3 regions of the Priestia sp. 179-F W1.4 NHS genome follow, and region 3 is predicted to be linked to each of the others. Evidence: riboswitches for the same ligand, from Rfam matches in the RefSeq annotation. Region 3 holds a riboswitch; each other region holds the start of a gene.
What was found. A riboswitch is a leader RNA that binds a small molecule or an ion and turns the genes downstream of it on or off. The one in region 3 is predicted to bind S-adenosylmethionine.

Region 1 (2,201 bases), 160 kb from region 3:
TCCAGTTCACCATATGCCTTAACAGCTAAGAAGTTAACTGTTGTCATGATGACAAGCGCCGATAACGCCCAAATCCAGTTTGGTACATCCGGATACCAATATCCCATATAAATACCAACGGCTGTAATTTCAGCCATACATGTTACAACCCATAAAAACCAGTAGTTCCAACCTGTTAGATAACCAGCAAGGGGCCCTAAATAGTCGCGCGCGTACTTGCTGAATGAACCTGCAACAGGTTTTTGAATCGCCATTTCTCCAAGTGCTCTCATAATAAAAAACATAATCATTCCGCTAAATCCATACGCCAATAATATTCCCGGCCCTGCTAATTTAATAGCAGATGCAGATCCAAGAAACAGCCCTACCCCTATGGCTGCTCCTAAGGACATCAGCGTCACATGTCTTTCTTCTAACCCGCGTTTCAATTCTTTCCCCTGAGTTTTCCCCTGCATAAACGTCTCCCCTTTTTCCAATCTGTCAAAACGAGATGAATACAGCTTTTTTGTTAGCGCTTTCATATAAATTTATGCTAAAAGTCAGCTAGGCTGTATATTTTTATTCTATCACCTTTCTCTCGTTTTTCTTTTGTCGAAAAACAAAAAAATTATCGTATCATTTTGTTTAAACGCACAATTAGACGTAGACACTGCTTTTTTACTATGTATTTATTATCGCACCTAAGTAATAGTATTTTTTAAAAAATAGAAAAACGCCGACTCAACTCCGTCAGCGCATCGTTCATTTTATGCTTTTTTATAAAACTAGCATTTATCTCGCGGGTTCAAAAGTTTTACAGCCAGGTTCTTCCGTTTCAGAAACATGGTGACTACTTTCAGGACTCACAACGTAAATGGACTCTGCACTGCATTTATTTCCCGATTTCCAATACATGCACTCATTCACTTCACATAATACACCTTGGGCCACTGTTATCCCTCCTTTTTTTGTCTTATCTATTTACTACCCGAAATAGAACGCTTCTAACATTTACATGCAAAAAAACCGCTTGTTTATCAAGCGGATCCTTTTACTGCGTGTGTTCAACATACTGTTTTTTAGCTAAATATAATTCACGACTCAGCGTGATCCGCCGTTCTCTCAAGTTCCTTAATTTAACTTGAAACTGTTCATTAGTTGGCTCTTCTTGAATTAAGCGATACGTAAAAGAAATATCTTCATTTAACTGTTTAAAATCTTCCCATATTTCTTGAACGAGTGCGGATTGTTTGTCTTCAAATGAACGATTTTGCTTCGTTTTTAGCGCGGCTAAAATTTCCTGCTGCCACGTTTCGTCTTTTAGTTCTTTTGCTAACAAGTATAGATCTAAATAATCATCAACGCTTAGCGCCTGTTGTGTATTTTTCAATGTCATCACCTTTTCTATACGAAATGTTTCTTCCTAAGAAGAGGATTTCATCATAGAAAAAGATTCCTCTTCTTATCTGTCAGAGCTAGGCTATGCTGGAATTAGCACCATTCAATAATTGTGGTTGCTGAGGCTTCAAAGGGCCAGTCCCTCCACCTCTCTAGATAAGAATATTTCGTTTTTAAATTATTTCTGACTATTCTAATATGTTTTATATGTTATGTCAATAGCTTTTCAATAAAAAGAAAAAAGAAGTAAAATATGGTATGCTTTCATAAAGGATGGTGAGCACATGAAACGATATATGTTATCTGCTTTTTTGGGAAGCTTGCTGCTGCTTCTCAGCATTGCTTTTTCATCTACTTTCCATATTGCAATTGTCAAAACAACCGGAAGCATTGGAGGGATTATTTTAGCAGCAGCGGCTTTGATTATGAACGCACTTGAAGATCCCCCCTCCTCAGATCATACAGGTAGAGGAGCTGTTGAAGTACTAGATAAAGGCGCCGTTTGGGCTACTTATTTACTTTTACTTTCATTACCGAACCTCATCGCATGTATAACATCTTATGTTTTATGGACTCGCTGACATTCACCAACATTACGGACGTTTTGCCACCTGTAGGCTCATTGATATTTGTTTATCTACAAATCCAAGTTCACGGTACACATGCTGTGCAAAATTCCCAGCATGAACGCTGAGTCTGATTTCAGGGTATCCTTTGATAGACAATTCATCAATTGCTTTTTGCATTAACGGCTTGGCTAGACCTTGCCCGCGGTATTCTGGTAAAACATATAACTCGTAGATAAAGCCAATTTCTGCTTTTGA
Region 2 (2,201 bases), on a different contig from region 3:
CCGTTAATTCCTCTTGCGATAAATATATAAGTTAAAACAATTGTACAAATCATCCCAACAGGAGGCCACAGCCCGAACTGTTCTTTTCCTATTGCCCCCGTACTCGCCAGCATGACTGAAGTTACTCCAAATAAAATGACGATCATTACACCGTTTACCGCTTTTCCAAGTACATCACCAAATAAATATGTATTAAGCTGCTGATAAGAAGAAGCCCCAATTGCGTGCGAAAGCAGCATCATTTTCGAACCTAGCCAAATAAAAAACAAGCCGCTGACCAAAATTCCAACCATTCCAAGTTCGCCGTACTGTGTAAAAAATTGAACAATTTCCTTGCCTGTTGCAAAACCGGCTCCTACAACGGTTCCTACATACGTAGCAGCAACCTGCAGCGTGAGTTTCCACCTTTTCATGCCCATCACCCTTCTACCCTTCATAGTTCACTATATGTAGAAACGGTTAAAAAAAGACGAGCCTTTTATATGTAAATCCTCGCCTCACCCGATGCTGTTCCTTTTTCGTTTTTTTATTTCCTTCTTGTTTTTTTCATAAAAACCCTTTATCCCTTAACATAACGGCAGTTTTCAAACAAAATATACGGATATTTTCCCTTTAGCTTTTAAATTTTCCTCAATATTTGCTGGAAATTCACAATTTACTGTTGTATAATTTCTAAAAATCAGATAAATTATTAAATAAGTATTCTTTCTATTTAAAAAAATATGTTTCAATTATATACAATTGATTCTTATCATGAGAGGTGGAGGGACTGGCCCTTTGAAACCTCAGCAACCAGTCGTTAGAGACATGGTGCTAAATCCAGCAAGCAATTAATTTATTGCTTGGAAGATAAGAAGGCGAAAAAAGTCTTCTTCTTAAGAAGACTTTTTCTATTTTATCGGCATATTGCATAAAACGAATCACTCGTGAAATAGAAGCGGAACAATTTAAGGAGGTTTTGACATGGGGTTACTTGAAGATTTAAAGTCTAAAATTTTAATTGGGGATGGTGCCACTGGTACCCTCCTTTACTCACACGGTATTGACAGCTGTTTTGAAGAACTAAACATCACCAAACCAGAAGAGGTTTCTCGTATTCACAGAGCCTATGTAGAAGCTGGTGCAAACGTTATTCAAACAAATACGTACGCTGCTAATTATCAAAAACTTGCCCGTTATGGATTAGAAGATTCAGTCAAAGACATCAATGTTGCTGGTGTAAAATTAGCGAAACAAGCCGCAAAAGATCAGGCTTACGTGGTTGGTACACTCGGCGGAATTCGTTCTTTCCAAAAAAATGCTATTAGTTTAGAAGAGGTTAAGCGGAGCATTCGTGAACAAATGTTTTGGCTTTTAAATGAAGGCGTGGATGGCCTTTTATTTGAAACATACTATGATTTCGAAGAATTAAAGACCGTTCTTACACTGGCAAGAAAAGAAACGGATAAGCCTATTATTACCCACGTTTCCCTGCATGATATTGGCGTACTGCAAGATGGCCGTCCTTTAGCAGATGCATTAAAAGAATTAGAAGACTTGGGAGCAGATGTTGTCGGGCTAAACTGCCGTTTAGGTCCTTACCATATGATTCAGTCTCTTGAAGAAGTACCGCTTCCTGATCGTGCTTTCTTATCTGCTTACCCTAATGCCAGCCTTCCGGCGTATGTGGAAGGCAAGCTGGAATATGAAACGAATGAAGACTACTTTGTAGAAAGCGCGCGTTTATTCCGCGAACAAGGGGTTCGCTTAATTGGAGGATGCTGCGGTACAACACCAGCTCACGTACGCGCCATGTCGTCTGCCTTAAAAGACCTGCCTCCAATTACAAGCAAAGTCGTTAAAATGAGACCTGCCGTTACGGTTCAAGAGCGTGAGCAGCAGGATAAACCTCATATGCACGAAATTGTGAAGAAGCGCCGCTCGGTTATCGTCGAGCTGGATCCGCCTAAACAGCTTGGTCCGACGAAATTTTTAGAAGGCGCAAAAGCACTTGATAAAGTCGGCGTAGATGCTATTACATTAGCTGATAATTCTCTTGCCTCACCTCGCATCAGCAACTTGGCAATGGCAACACTGATGCAACAAGAAACAAAAGCACGACCGCTTATTCACATTACCTGTCGCGACCGAAATTTAATTGGACTTCAATCTCATTTAATGGGACTTCATACGCTAGGAATGAATCAAGTGCTTGCAATTAC
Region 3 (2,201 bases):
TCTGTTGTGTTAAATAGAAGAAAAAGAATGTAAAGGAGAGAAAGAAGTGTCGAAACGATTTGTACTAACCGTAGCCGCTGGAGGATGTATCATAATCTTCGGCGCGCTGCTGCTACTAAACTGGGAAAAGGTGTTTGGAGACTACCGCCCCATTCAAACAGCAACAGCCGTATTCAAGTTAGAAATGGGAAGTCAAGATGTAGCAAAGACTACGGATTCAGATAATGTTCTTTACTATATGGTGAAAAAAGGACATTTAGATGAATATATTCAACTGATGAATGAAAAAGGCTATGTGTTAAAAGAGAAAGATATTGATCATAACCGACTTGTTTTTAACAATGGACAAGAGGATGAGCAAATTTACTACAAGCGCTTTGCTAGGAAGTATACGATGATTGATGGAGAAGGGTAAAAGCCTTCACTTGGAATTACTACATACTAAAATCATTAAAAGAAAACACCACCTTGCGAATAAAAGGTGGCGTTTTTTTGTTAGATTATCTCATCTTAGTTTTACTCTTGCTATCCCTGTTACGACCATACTAGTAATAAAAATAACTATGATTCCAATGTTGGTCGGGGTATCAAAAAATGTTTTTGAAATGGCTAAAGCGATAATAAGCCCAATAGCTATGCCAGATAGTTCTTTCATTAATTTCACCGTTAACACCTCTTAACAATATTACTAAGGAAAAGTCTAACATTATTGGTAAAGTGGTTTCAATTAATAACACATTAACGGAAGAGGTATAATAAAACTTATTTGCTACCACTAAACCCTCTTGACCGTCAACAGATTCAGTATAAGTGCTTTGTGAAGAAGTATAGAATGATTCAAGAAATGAGGTAAAGGCTTTAACTTTTATTTTATATTTTAGTAGACTAAAACCGTATAATCCTATCTGTTTTTAAAGTTTTTTTGCGTAAAAAAGAAAAATAATATTGACAATTGTTGAAAAACTATTAATATTGACTATATTACATAAAATAAATAGCTATTGTTTTCCTTATCAAGAGAGGTGGAGGGACTGGCCCTGTGAAACCCGGCAACCGCTGTCTATGACAGAATGGTGCCAAATCCTTAAGAACAGTATGTTCTTGAAGATGAGGAAGAGACGTTTGGTTAACGAGCTCTTCCTTTATATAAAGGAAGAGCTTTTTTTATATTATAGGGGGAGTAAGTTAAATGAAGAGATTTCTTATTTTAGCAGTTGCGCTTGTACTACTCGTAACTGGCTGTCAGTCAAAAAGTACAAAAAGCAGTGGAAGTGAAGAGAAAGGAAAGAAGCGAATTGCTCTTGTTTTGCCTGAAAAGATTGGAGTTAACCCGTTTTTTCAGCAAATGGATGATGGAGCAAAGCGCGCTGGGAAGAAGTATAACATTGATGTAAAGACAATTGAATCTACGGACCAAGCAGCCATTGAAAGTAATTTGCGTGCTGCGGTAGCCGAAAATTATGACTTGATTATTACATCTTCTTTTGAATCCGAAGATGCGTTGAAAAAAGTAGCTCAAGAAAATCCGCAGCGTCAATTTGCGATTATTGATACAGTGGTCGATTTACCAAATGTAAGAAGCGTTGTATTTCGTGAGCAAGAAGCTTCATATTTATTAGGAGCAGCGGCAGGATTGATTACGAAAACGAATAAAGTAGGAATGGTTGCAGCTGATGATATTCCATTATTAAAAAAATGGACGGTAAGTTTTAAAGAAGGATTACAATCAACAAATCCAAAAGCAGAGTTTCTAGTAAACTATGTTGGAAGCTTCTCTGATCCAGCTAAAGCAAAAGAACTTGCTATTTTACAAGCTTCAAAAGGCGCTGATTTTATCGCCGGAGCATCAGCAGTAGGCGACTTGGGTGTATTTGAAGCAGCAAAAGAAAAAGGTTTTTATACGGCAGGACAAGATATTGACCGTACGGAAGTAGATCCTGAGCATATCGTTTTATCGCAGTTAAAAGGATCTGATGCAGCTGCTTATGAAACGGTAGAAGCACTCGCAAATGACAAATTTAAATCGGGCGTAGTGACATACGGCTTAAAAGAAAAAGGTGTTGGGTTAACGTATGTGACTCAAGACAGCAAGACGCCTCTTAGTGACTTTGTAGGACAAGATGTGATTAATCAATTAAAAGAAATTAAAGATTCGATTATTGATGGAAAAACAGTGGTAAAAGATCCGTTAGCAAAGTGAG

Region 1: linked by a shared signal. The riboswitch ahead of ACH0CI_RS04710 (hypothetical protein) and the one ahead of ACH0CI_RS05600 (BMP family protein) in region 3 are both predicted to bind S-adenosylmethionine.
Region 2: linked by a shared signal. The riboswitch ahead of ACH0CI_RS12855 (bifunctional homocysteine S-methyltransferase/methylenetetrahydrofolate reductase) and the one ahead of ACH0CI_RS05600 (BMP family protein) in region 3 are both predicted to bind S-adenosylmethionine.

The regions. Positions count from the first base shown of each region.
Region 1 covers NZ_JBIQFF010000001.1:920,477-922,677, reverse strand. Annotated here, with positions in the region: gene alaP (alanine permease AlaP) at 1-455, opposite strand, end outside; gene ACH0CI_RS04715 (DUF1540 domain-containing protein) at 772-930, opposite strand; gene ACH0CI_RS04710 (hypothetical protein) at 1,031-1,375, opposite strand; SAM riboswitch class I at 1,439-1,540, opposite strand; gene ACH0CI_RS04705 (hypothetical protein) at 1,662-1,958, shown strand; gene ACH0CI_RS04700 (GNAT family N-acetyltransferase) at 1,971-2,201, opposite strand, start outside.
Region 2 covers NZ_JBIQFF010000002.1:458,270-460,470, forward strand. Annotated here, with positions in the region: gene ACH0CI_RS12850 (YkvI family membrane protein) at 1-413, opposite strand, end outside; SAM riboswitch class I at 746-856, shown strand; gene ACH0CI_RS12855 (bifunctional homocysteine S-methyltransferase/methylenetetrahydrofolate reductase) at 964-2,201, shown strand, end outside.
Region 3 covers NZ_JBIQFF010000001.1:1,084,336-1,086,536, forward strand. Annotated here, with positions in the region: gene ACH0CI_RS05585 (putative polysaccharide biosynthesis protein) at 1-33, shown strand, start outside; gene ACH0CI_RS05590 (hypothetical protein) at 47-415, shown strand; gene ACH0CI_RS05595 (hypothetical protein) at 506-664, opposite strand; SAM riboswitch class I at 1,008-1,114, shown strand; gene ACH0CI_RS05600 (BMP family protein) at 1,190-2,200, shown strand.